Parazoarcus communis: one gene and its partner. The protein of the gene in region 2 interacts with the protein of the main gene of each other region in a pairwise test. Links are inferred from orthologs where the notes say so. Each region holds a gene or a part of one and is shown on either strand. Other genes may lie near its edges. The genes, in order: ftsH and hflK.

Region 1 (6,612 bases), 410 kb from region 2 along the record:
CTGACGCGCGAGCCGTTCGACCATCTCGCCATCCCGGCCTTCCACCATCACCCGAAGCAAAGGCTCTGTTCCCGACGGGCGCAACAGGACACGGCCGGCATCGCCAAGCTCACGCTCCGCGGCCTCCCGCGCCGCATCGATCCCCTGGTCCGCTTTCCAGTCAAAGCCTGAAGGCAACCGCACATTGATCAGGCGTTGCGGGTAGAAAACCAGGTCTGCGCAACTCTCTGCCAGCGTCTGCCCGCGCTGCTTGAGCGCCGCCAGCACCTGCAGGGCAGACACGATGGCATCGCCCGTTGAATGACAGTCGAGGCAGATGATATGTCCGGAATTCTCCCCCCCAAGCTGCCAGCCTTTCTCGTGCAGCAACTCAAGCACATAGCGATCGCCGACCTTGGCCCGCGCGAACGGCACCCCGAGTCGGCCAACAGCGTGTTCGAAGCCGAGATTGCTCATCAGGGTGCCAACCACCCCATCAAGCCGCCCCGCCGCCCTGCGCGCCGCAGCAATCACGTAGATCAGCTTGTCGCCATCGTAGATCTCGCCCTGACGATCGACCATGATCAGGCGATCGCCATCACCGTCAAGGGCGATTCCGATGTCCGCCGCCTGGGCAAGAACGGTCTTTCGCAGGTTCTCGGGTCGGGTTGCGCCAACCCCGTCGTTGATGTTCAGGCCGTTTGGCTCGACGCCGACCGAGACCACGTCGGCACCAAGCTCATGAAACACGCTGGGGGCAATGTTGTAGGCGGCGCCATTGGCACAGTCGAGCGCAATCCGCAGCCCGCGCAGGTCGAGCTCATTTGGGAATGTGCTCTTGCAAAACTCGATGTAGCGCCCTGCCGCATCATTGATCCTGCGTGCCCGGCCGAGCCGTGCCGAATCGACACACCCCATGGGCTCATCGAGGTGAGCCTCGATCTCTGCCTCCATCGCGTCGGGAAGCTTGGTCCCGCCCGCAGAGAAAAACTTGATGCCGTTGTCGTAGAACGGATTGTGCGAGGCGGAAAGCACAACTCCGGCCTGCAACCTGAGTGCCCGCGTCAGGTAGGCGACTGCAGGCGTTGGAATGGGCCCGGCAAGCATCACGTCCACGCCCGCGGCTGCAAAACCCGCTTCCAGGGCGGCCTCGAGCATGTAACCGGAGATCCGGGTGTCCTTGCCAATCAGAATGGCGGGACGCTCGCCCGCAGGCAGGTGCTCACGTGCAACAAGGGAAACACCGGCTGCATAGCCGATACGCATCACGAACTCCGGCGTGATCGGAAACTCGCCTACACAGCCCCGCACACCGTCCGTGCCGAAATACTTGCGTCCCATGCTGACCTCACCCGTGCGGCAAAAGACGGATTATGACACCGCCAGCCACACTGTGAGCGCATCCCGCGTCGGTGCGACGTCGTGAACGCGCACAATCGCTGCACCCCGTTGCACTGCGATCAGTGCCGCAGCCACACTGGCGCTCACGCGCTGCTCAACCGGTCGCCCGGTCAGAGCACCCAGCATGGACTTGCGCGACAGACCGGCAAGCACCGGCAGCCCACCCTCTCGGAAACGCGTCATCTCACGCAGCATCGCGCAGTTGTGCTCAACTGTCTTCCCAAAACCGAAGCCGGGATCAAGCACGATACGCTCGCGCGCCACACCCGCCGCTGCGAGCACACCGACCCTCTCGTCGAGGAACGCAGCGACTTCGGATACCACATCCTGATAGACGGGATTGTTCTGCATGGTGCGTGGCTCGCCCTGCATATGCATGACACACAGCCCGGCTCGTCCGTCCGCCACCGCCTCGACTGCACCAGGCGAACGAAATCCATTCACATCATTGACCATGTCGGCACCGGCACGGATCGCCGCACGCATGACAGCCGGCTTGAGCGTATCCACGGATATCGGAACCCCAAAGCCAACTAGCGCTTCAATTGCCGGAACCAGCAAGTCGATCTCCTGCTGCTCGCTCACCGGAGCAGCGCCCGGACGAGTGGACTCCGCCCCGATATCGAGGATGTCGGCACCATCGATCAGAGCAGACTCGGCCCGCCGGATCGCCGCCGAAACATCATCATGCAGTCCGTCACCCGAGAACGAATCGGCCGTCAGGTTTACGATTGCCATGATCCGGGGAACCGAAAGATCCAGATCAAAGCGTCCACAGATCAGATTGGGCATTGAACCCCCCTCCTGCACGCCGGGCATGGCGCACAAAAAAACGGGCCGGATAACCGGCCCGTCTGTTGTTACGGTAACGACTGAATCAGGCAGCCGGCGCAGCAGCCGATGGCGCGGCTCCAGGCGTATCGTCCGAGGAACGCGGCTTGGGCGCCGGCGTCGGCTTGGGCGGACGCGGCGGACGCCCTTCCATGATGTCGTTGATCTGCTCAGCGTCGATCGTCTCCAGTTCGAGCAGGGCGGCGGTCATTCCCTCGACCTTGTCCCTGTTCTCTTCCAGCAGGCGACGCGCCAGCGCGTACTGCTGATCGACAATGCGGCGAATTTCAGCGTCGACCTTCTGCATCGTGGCTTCCGACACGTTACGGTGCGTCGTCACCTGACGTCCGAGGAAGATCTCACCCTCTTCTTCGCCGTAGACCATGGGCCCGAGCGTATCCGACATGCCCCACTGGGTAACCATGCGACGCGCGAGATCGGTTGCACGCTGGAAGTCGTTCGACGCACCCGTCGTCATCTGCTTCATGAAGATCTCTTCCGCAATCCGTCCGCCGAACAGCACGGTGATGGTTTGCAGCAGGCGCTCACGATCCTGACTGTAGCGGTCTTCGGTCGGCAACTGCATCGTCACACCAAGCGCACGACCGCGCGGGATGATCGTGACCTTGTGCACCGGATCGGTCTTGTCCAGCAAGCGGGCAACGACGGCGTGTCCGGACTCATGGTAAGCCGTGTTGCGGCGTTCCTCTTCCGGCATCACCACCGAGCGGCGCTCGGCACCCATCATGATCTTGTCCTTGGCGCGCTCGAAGTCATCCATATCGACCAGACGCTTGTTGCCACGCGCAGCGAACAGAGCAGCCTCGTTGACCAGGTTAGCCAGGTCCGCACCCGCGAAACCGGGGGTACCACGTGCCAGCACCTGCGGTTCGACGTCGGGTGCAATAGGCACCTTGCGCATGTGAACCTTGAGAATCTGTTCGCGACCACGAATATCGGGCAGGGAAACCACGACCTGACGGTCGAAACGACCCGGGCGCAGCAGCGCAGGATCGAGCACGTCGGGACGGTTGGTTGCCGCAACGACGATCACACCGGCTTGGCCTTCGAAGCCGTCCATCTCAACCAGCAACTGGTTCAGGGTCTGCTCGCGCTCGTCGTTACCACCACCCATGCCTGCGCCACGCTGGCGACCAACCGCATCGATTTCGTCGATGAAGATGATGCACGGCGCGTGCTTCTTCGCCTGTTCGAACATGTCACGGACGCGGGCAGCACCCACACCGACAAACATCTCTACGAAGTCCGAGCCGGAGATCGAGAAGAACGGCACCTTGGCCTCGCCGGCAATTGCCTTTGCCAGCAAGGTCTTGCCGGTACCCGGCGAACCGACCATCAGCACACCCTTGGGGATACGGCCACCGAGCTTCTGGAACTTGGACGGATCACGCAGGAACTCGACCAGCTCGAACACTTCTTCCTTGGCCTCGTCGCAACCGGCAACATCGGCAAAGGTAATCGAGTTGGCTGACTCGTCCAGCATGCGCGCCTTGCTCTTGCCGAACGAAAAGGCTCCGCCCTTTCCGCCACCCTGCATCTGCCGCATGAAGAAGATCCACACGCCGATCAGAAGCAACATCGGGAACCAGGATACGAAGATGCTCGACAGGAAGGACTGCTCTTCCTCGGGCTTGGATGCGGTCACTGCCACGCCGTAGCGCATCAGATCGGAAACCATCCAGATATCCTGAACGCCGGGAGTGTACACCGTGATCGACCGGCCTTCCTGGGTCGTCGCGCGCAGCATGCGACCGTCCACGGTTGCCTTGGCGATGCGCCCGGACTTCGCCTCCTCCATGAACTGGGAATACTCCATGGTGTTGGGCGCGGCCTGCCGCGTATTGAACTGGTTGAACACAGTCATCAGCACAACACCGATAACCATCCAGATCGCGAGATTCTTGAAGAGATTGTTCAACGTCTTACCCCGAAAGCCCATCATGGGCGTGCACACTAAGGACTCATTCTAGTGGCGAACGTTCCCGCCAGCAAACCAATGAGCGGCATTGATACCCGCTATCGTCGCCCCCTGACCGCCGGGTGCCGGGTATGGCATCCTCAACGGCCGGAATGCGGCGTTTCCACAACACCCAATCATGCGTAACAGCGCCGAATCAAAAATCAGGACCGCAGCTTGCTCCCCAGCAGATAGACCTCGGCACTCCGGTCTCTGGATGCCTTCGGTTTGCGAACCTGGACAGAGGCAAACTGTCGCTCCATTTCCTTGCGGAACTCCATGAAGCCTTCGCCCTGAAACACCTTCACCAGAAAATGCCCATGGGTGTTGAGGTGATTGACCGCAAATTCGAGCGCCAATTCGCACAACATGATCGAACGAGCCTGGTCGACCGTCGCCACCCCTGAAAGGTTCGGCGCCATGTCGGACAGAACGATATCTACATGGGCACCATCCAGGCGTTTTTCAAGCTCGGCCAGCACGCTGTCCTCGGTGAAATCGCCTTGCAGGAAGTCCACGCCATGAATGTGCTCGATTGGCAGAATGTCGAGCGCGAACACGCGGCCGGTCGGCCCGCAGCGCTGCACCGCGATCTGACTCCAGGAGCCCGGGGCCACCCCGAGGTCGACCACCACGTTGCCGCGCTTGAGCAGGCGGTCACGGTCGTCGATCTCCATCAGCTTGTACGCTGCGCGTGCGCGGTAGCCTTCGGCGTTTGCGCGCAACACATAAGGGTCGTTGAGGTGCTCGTGCAGCCACGCTTTGCTGGTCTTGTTTCGCTTCATCAGAGTAAAATCCGGGGCCTACAGAGGTAATAAATGTCAATGATCGAGCTTACACCTGCACAGCGTCGCGACTTTCGCGCCCGTGCGCACCACCTGAGTCCTGTCGTCACCGTCGCCGGTAACGGCCTGACCCCCACTGTCGTCGCCGAGATCGACCGTTCGCTCCAGGCCCATGAACTGATCAAGGTTCGTGTGCAGGGTGCTGAACGAGAGCAGCGTGACGTGCTGATGGGCGAATTGTGCGCCAGTCTTGGTGCTGCCGCCGTCCAGCACATCGGAAACATTCTGATCGTCTGGCGCCCGCGCCGGGAAGAAGAAAAGAAGGCTGCACAGCCCGCTGCCGCGAAGCGTGCCGGCGGTGCTGCCACGGCCAAGTCGGCTGCGGCCTTTGCCGCTGCCGCACGCCGCGCAGCGCTGGCCAAAGCCTCGGCCGAAAAGCGTCGCACTGCATCACGGACCTCGCCGGCCCGTGGGCGCAATGCAGGCACGCCCGGCTCCGGCCGCGGCCGCTGAACCGCTACGCGACCCTGCGCATCAGCGCAGGGTGCGCCGCAACCCGAGCACCAGCGCGATTCCCAGCAGGCTCTGCAACAGGTAGAGCACGCTGGAAACGCCGTGCCAGGTCGAAAACCGATCGCGCATCACGCTATTCATGACTTCTCGCGGCCAGGCGCTCGCCTTGAGTTCAGCCATCAACGGCTGAATGCCATACTGCCCCGCGATCGTGCACAACAGCAACACGAGCACCAGCCAGAACAAGCCGTTACGGAAAGCCTGCCAGCCCAGACGCATGGCCAGGAACATCAGCAGATAAGCCGCCGATCCAATGCCAATCCAGGCCACCAAGGTGAACAGGCGCCCTGCGACATTCCCCGCCAAGCTGCGATCCGACAGCATCGAGAACAGCGTCGGCGCAACCATGTAACCGATCACCCACATTGCGCCGATCCACAGAGTGACCAGAAGCACAGCGAGATGATCGGCGACGCGGCTCATTGATCTTCAGATGTAGCTGACTTCAATGATTTCAAGCTCACGGACACCGCCCGGGGCCTGGACCTCCGCGACATCGCCTGCGTACTTGCCGATCAGGGCGCGAGCGATCGGCGAACTGACCGAAATCTTGTTCAGCTTGATGTCGGCTTCGTCCTCACCCACGATCTGGTAGCTGATCGTCTTGCCGGAGTCCATGTCCTCAAGGGTCACGGTAGCGCCAAAAACGCAGCGCCCGTCAGCATCGAGCAGCTTGGGGTCGATAACCTGAGCATTCGACAGCTTGCCCTCGACCTCCATGATGCGCCCCTCGACAAACCCTTGCCGTTCCTTGGCTGCGTCGTACTCTGCGTTCTCAGACAGGTCGCCGTGCGAACGCGCCTCTGCGATCGCAGCGATGACATTGGGTCGCTCCACCGTCTTCAGACGGTGGAGCTCGGCGCGGAGCGCTTCTGCCCCCGCAATGGTCAGTGGTGTCTTGTTCATTTGCTCTGGTTCAGTTCCGCATGCAGTTCCTGCACTGCGTAGACTTCGAGGCCGGCCAGATGGCGCAGTCCCATGCAGGCAGCACGCGCGCCCTCGATGGTGGTAAACACGCTCGCCTTGGCAGCCAGCGCGCTGGTGCGAATGGAGCGCGAGTCGGTA
Region 2 (5,635 bases):
TGCCGGTCGCATCCGGCTTCGTTCCAGGTTCCATCGTGACCCGGCAGTGTGGTCACGACGATTTCGCCCTGCTCTCGCAGGACGGCAATTTCGGTCAGCAGCGCCGCATCCTGCGCATGCGGCGCGAGAATGGCTCCGATCGCATCGGGGTCAGGCAGACGCAAGGCCAGCTCGCGCAGATCGAGGCTGAATCCGGTCGCCGGCCGGGCGCGCCCGAAGGCTTCCGCCACACGGTCATACCGCCCGCCCAGCGCCAGCGCTGCAGGCGAACCACCACCGTAGGCCGCGAACACGACACCGCTGTGGTAATGATAGCCACGCAAATCGGCCAGATCGAAACTGATCGGCAGATCGGCTAGCGCAACGGCCAGCTGACGCAGATCGTCGAGCGCGGCAGCAATCTCTGCGTCCTTGGGCAGACGCGTAGCAGCCAGCTCAATCACTTCCGGCCCGCCGTAGAGCTCGGGCAGCATCAGCAGTGCGCTACGAACCGGCTCGGCAACATCGACCAGCATCTCGCGCAACCCGGGGACGTCCTTGCTCTGCAGAAGATCGAACAGCATCTCCTCACGCCCCGGCACCAGTCCGGCACGCCCTGCAAGCGCATGGAACAGGCCTACATGTCCAATATCGATGCGCGTCGCAGGCACATCCGCCAGGCGCATCACCTCGGCCAGCAGGCGCAACACCTCGATGTCGGCTTCGATTCCGGCGTGACCGTATAGCTCGGCGCCGAGCTGCAGCGGCTCGCGGGTCGCGGTCAGCGTCGACGGCAAGGTGTGCAGCACGCTGCCGCAGTAACACAGGCGCGTCACCCCCTGGCGATTGAGCAGATGGGAGTCGATACGCGTAACCTGAGGCGTCATGTCCGCACGCACCCCCATCGTTCTGCCCGACAATTGATCGACCAGTTGATAGGTTCGCAGACGCAGGTCACGACCGGCGCCGGTGGTAAGCGAATCGAGATACTCAAGCAGCGGCGGCATGACCTGCTGGTAACCGCGCACGCGGAAAGCGTCGAGCAGCTTGCGGCGCAGGCCCTCTAGCTTGTCGGCTTCGGACGGCAAAGCGTCCTGTATGTGATCGGGCAATACCCAGCGCATGAAAGGCTCAACCAAAGACGTACAACAGGATCAGCCCCGCCAGCATCGACGACAGACCGAAAAAGCGGATCTGACCGTCAGCCATGCGGGCGAGACGTAAAAAGGTTTCGCGCCAGGTAGCTGGCGCGACGAAAGGGACGATGCCTTCGATGATCAACATCAGCGCGAAGGCCGTCAGCAGGGTAGCACCCATTGGAGATCAGTTCCGCCCGGTCCCCTTGGAGTTCTTCATGAACTTGAAGAAATCCGAACTCGGATCGACAACCATCACGTCATCCTTGCCCGAGAAGCTGGCGCGGTAGGCCTCCAGACTGCGGTAGAAGGAGTAGAACTCCGGACTCTGACCAAAGGCTTCGGCATAGATGGCCGTCGCCTTGGCGTCACCCGCACCCTTGGTTCGCTGTGCATCACGATAGGCTTCGGCGATGATCACCTCACGCTGACGGTCTGCATCTGCACGGATCTTCTCGGCTTCGGCTGCACCCTGCGAACGCAGTTCGTTGGCGACCCGCTTCCGCTCCGCTTCCATCCGGCGATACACCGACTCAGACACTTCCGACGGCAGATCGACCCGCTTCAGACGCACGTCGATGATCTGGGCGCCGATCTTGCGCGCATCCTGGTCAGCCTTGGCCCGCATGTCTTCCATGATCTGGTCACGCGCACCGGACACCACGTCGTGCACCGTGCGCTTACCGAACTCTTCACGCAGGCCGGCATTGACGGTCTGTGTCAGTCGAATGCGGGCACGTGCTTCGTCGCCCGCCACCGACTCGTAATAGAGCCGCGGATCGATGATGCGCCACTTCACGAAGTGATCGACCAGCACGTTCTTCTTCTCGGACGTAATGAAACGCTCGGGCTCGGGCGTATCCATGGTCAGGATGCGCTTGTCGAAGTAACGCACGTTCTGGATCAGCGGCAACTTCACGTTCAGGCCAGGCTCGCTGATGACGTCCTTCACTTCACCAAGCTGAAAAACGATCGCGAACTGACGCTGATCGACCGTAAAGAGCGACATCGAGGCAACGGCTGCCACAAACAGCAGCACGCCGCCAATCAGAGACATCTTGTCACGCATCAACGCTCTCCCCGCTCACGGCTGCGCAGCAGGTCGCGACTACGCGGGTCCAGGCTGCCGGCCGGTGCATTGGTTGCTGCAGGCAGGGTCACCTGCGGGTCATTCACAACAGCAGGCACGGCATTGCCTGCCTGCTGCATGATCTTGTCCAGCGGCAGGAACAGCATGTTCCCGTTGCCCTTGGCATCGATCATGACCTTGCTGGTACTGGCCAGCACCTGCTGCATCGTTTCGAGGTACATGCGCTCACGCGTCACTTCGGGCGCACGCTTGAACTCGGTAAACACCTGATCAAAGCGACTCGCCTCACCCTCGGCATTTGCGATCACACGCTCGCGGTAGGCATCCGCCTCTTCAAGCAAGCGCGAAGCAGTACCACGGGCACGCGGAATCACGTCGTTGGCGTAGGCCTCACCTTCGTTCTTCTGCCGCTCGCGGTCCTGACCGGCCTTGACGGCATCGTCGAACGAAGCCTGAACCTGCTCGGGCGGCTGGGCGTTCTGCATCGTCACACGGCTGATCTGAATGCCGGTCTCGTAGCGATCGAGAATGCCCTGCATCAGTTCCTGGGCCGTCGCAGCGATCTCTTCACGTCCCTCGTACAGCACGAAGTCCATGCGGCTCTTGCCGACGATCTCGCGCATGCCGGTTTCCGCGACCTGCGCAACGGCCTCGTCCGGGAACCGGTTATTGAAGACGTAGTTCTCGGGACTCTTGAGCACGTACTGGACCGCGAACTGAATGCTGATGATGTTTTCGTCATCGGTCAGCATCAGTGCTTCGCGCAGTGCCTTGTTACGTTCAGAGCCGCGATAACCGACTTCCACCGTACGCACACCCGTCAAGTCGACGATCTCGTGAGTCTCGATCGGTGCCGGCAAACGCCAGCGCAGTCCAGGCTCGGTGGTTTCCGTGAACTTGCCCAGACGCAGGACCACGCCGCGCTGGTTGGCATCGACAGTGTAGAAGCCGCTCGCAAGCCATACGACCACGACCAGCGCCAACAAGGCACCGATGCCGCCACCGAACTGCTTGAATGAAAAACTTGGGAGCTGAGGGCCATCACCGCCGCCGTCGCCGCCACCGCCCGAGCCATTATTGCGCCCGTTGCGTTTGCCGCCGAACATGCCGGAAAGACGTTGATTGAAATCGCGCCAGACTTCCTCTAGATCAGGAGGTCCCTGGTTACCGCCGCGATTGCCTTCGCCGCGATCACCGTCGTTTCCGCGGTTACCCCAGCGTGGATCGTTGAGTGACATGAGAATGCCTGTTATCACTGTTGCAATGGAAAGTTATTGACGGAGTCAGCTTGCTGTTCTAGTTCGGGTGCAACTGCCTCTTGCGCGGCCTCGGCCAGCGCAGCGCGAATCAGATCCAGCCCTTCGCCGGTTCTCGCGCTCAAAAAAAAACGCCTGATTCTATCACAGTCATCCCGCTCGACTGCCGCCCCGGCGTGGGTCAGGTCGATCTTGTTCCACACCAGAATCTGCGGCACTTCAGCAGCGCCGATCTCCGACAGCACGTCGTTTACTGCCGCAATCTGTGCGTCACGGTCTTCGCTCGCCGAATCGACCACATGAAGCAGAAGATCTGCCTGGGCCGTTTCCTCGAGCGTTGCCTTGAACGCAGCAACAAGCGCATGCGGCAGGTCACGGATGAATCCGACCGTATCCGACAGCACGACGTTCCCCGTACCGACAAAAAGTCTGCGCGAAGTGGTGTCGAGCGTGGCAAAAAGCTGGTCTGCGGCATAGCCGCCGGCCTTGGTCAATGCATTGAAAAGCGTGGATTTTCCCGCGTTCGTGTACCCCACCAGGGACACCGACAGCACATCCCTGCGATCGCGCGCACGACGACGGGTGCGGCGCTGCTTCTCGATCTGCTTCAGGCGCAGCTTGAGCATTTTCACGCGGGTGCCGAGCAGGCGACGGTCGGTTTCGAGCTGAGTCTCCCCCGGTCCGCGCAATCCGATACCGCCCTTCTGCCGCTCAAGGTGGGTCCAGCCTCGCACCAGACGGGTCGCAAGGTGGCTGAGTTGCGCGAGCTCGACCTGCAGCTTGCCTTCGTGACTGCGCGCACGCATGGCAAATATGTCGAGGATCAGCGCAGTGCGATCGACGACGCGATGCTGCAGCACACGCTCGAGGTTTCTTTGCTGACCAGGCGACAGGGCGTGATTGAAGATGACGAGATCCGCCTCGTTCGCGCGCAGCGCCTCGGCGATCTCCTCGACCTTGCCGCGCCCGGCAAACAGCGCCGGATCCGGTGCCGCACGGCGACCGGTCACGACCGCCTCCACGCTGGCGCCGGCACTCATGGCCAGCAGCTTCAGCTCGGACAGTCGCTCGTCAAACGCCCCCTGGCGCAGGTCGAGTTGAACGAGAACGGCCCGTTCGCCGCTGCCGGGGCGCTCAAACATCTTGCGCAACCCCTGCGGACAGTTTCAGGCCCTTCAGCAAAAACAAAAGGGAAATCAGTTGGCGCCCTCGCCCGGCTCCTGCTGCTGAATGGTCACCGGACGGGCAGGTACGACGGTGGAGATGGCGTGCTTGTAGACCATCTGCGTGACGGTATTCTTGAGCAGGACAACGTACTGGTCGAAGGATTCGATCTGGCCCTGCAGCTTGATGCCGTTCACGAGATAGATCGAAACCGGGACATGCTCACGGCGCAGGGTGTTCAGGAACGGGTCTTGTAGAAGTTGCCCTTTATTACTCATTGTGGAACCTCGTTATTTTGTGTTTATAAGAATGTATAGGATTTATTGCTGCACCGCCACATGACAGTATGCGACCAAATCCACGTGTGGATACAAGGATTTCGCCAATCAGGCCTTGGTCGCATACGGATTGTGCGCAGTACGGAACTGGATACGCAAGGGGGTACCCTGCAGCTTGAATGCCTCCATGAAGGCGCGCTCAAGGTAGCGCACATAGGACGTCGGCAGATTCTCCAGCGAATTTCCGTGGATCACGATGATCGGCGGGTTCATGCCGCCCTGGTGGGCATAGCGCAACTTGGGCCGCGAAGTACCATGTCGCGGCGGCGCCTGCTTGGCAATTGCAGCCTGCATGATTCTGGTCAGCTGCGGCGTGGACAGGTTGGACATCGCCGCGGCATAGGCCGCATCGACCGACTTCAGCAGCGCGCCCACGCCATCGGACCTGAGCGCAGAGATCTGGTGGAACCGGGCGAACGACAGGAAGCCCAGCTTGCGCGTGATCTCCTGCTTGAGCTGGTCGCGCTGATAATCGTCGACTGCGTCCCACTTGTTGATCGCAACCACGAGGGCACGTCCGGCTTCCAGCACGAAGCCGGCGATATGCGCGTCCTGATCCGAGATATCCAGCGATGCATCCAGCACCAGCACGGCGACGTTCGCCTCCTGGATGGCCTGCAAGGTCTTGATCACCGAGAACTTTTCCACCGCCTCGAACACGCGGCCACGGCG

What was found.
Region 1: the proteins of hflK (region 2) and ftsH interact in binary tests that used the Escherichia coli proteins (3 or more experiments, as listed by UniProt). The link is inferred for Parazoarcus communis from one-to-one orthologs.

The regions. Positions count from the first base shown.
Region 1 is NZ_CP022188.1:2,782,273-2,788,884, reverse strand. What follows is about bases 1,705-4,640. They hold ftsH (ATP-dependent zinc metalloprotease FtsH), read right to left. Parts: upstream 4,151-4,640; coding sequence 2,258-4,150; downstream 1,705-2,257. Other genes in these bases: CEW87_RS12720 (RlmE family RNA methyltransferase), read right to left, coding at 4,354-4,640; folP (dihydropteroate synthase), read right to left, coding at 1,705-2,172. Outside these bases: glmM (phosphoglucosamine mutase), read right to left, coding at 1-1,320; more of folP, read right to left, coding at 1,351-1,704; more of CEW87_RS12720, read right to left, coding at 4,641-4,974; CEW87_RS12715 (YhbY family RNA-binding protein), read left to right, coding at 5,014-5,487; CEW87_RS12710 (DUF4149 domain-containing protein), read right to left, coding at 5,509-5,970; transcription elongation factor GreA, read right to left, coding at 5,977-6,453; carB (carbamoyl-phosphate synthase large subunit), read right to left, coding at 6,450-6,612. UniProt on the Escherichia coli protein: Acts as a processive, ATP-dependent zinc metallopeptidase for both cytoplasmic and membrane proteins. Plays a role in the quality control of integral membrane proteins.
Region 2 is NZ_CP022188.1:2,373,018-2,378,652, reverse strand. What follows is about bases 1,314-4,244. They hold hflK (FtsH protease activity modulator HflK), read right to left. Parts: upstream 3,444-4,244; coding sequence 2,184-3,443; downstream 1,314-2,183. Other genes in these bases: hflX (ribosome rescue GTPase HflX), read right to left, coding at 3,458-4,244; hflC (protease modulator HflC), read right to left, coding at 1,314-2,184. In the rest of the region: CEW87_RS10855 (ATP phosphoribosyltransferase regulatory subunit), read right to left, coding at 1-1,103; CEW87_RS10850 (DUF2065 domain-containing protein), read right to left, coding at 1,111-1,296; more of hflC, read right to left, coding at 1,303-1,313; more of hflX, read right to left, coding at 4,245-4,603; RNA chaperone Hfq, read right to left, coding at 4,658-4,903; ribosome biogenesis GTPase Der, read right to left, coding at 5,012-5,635.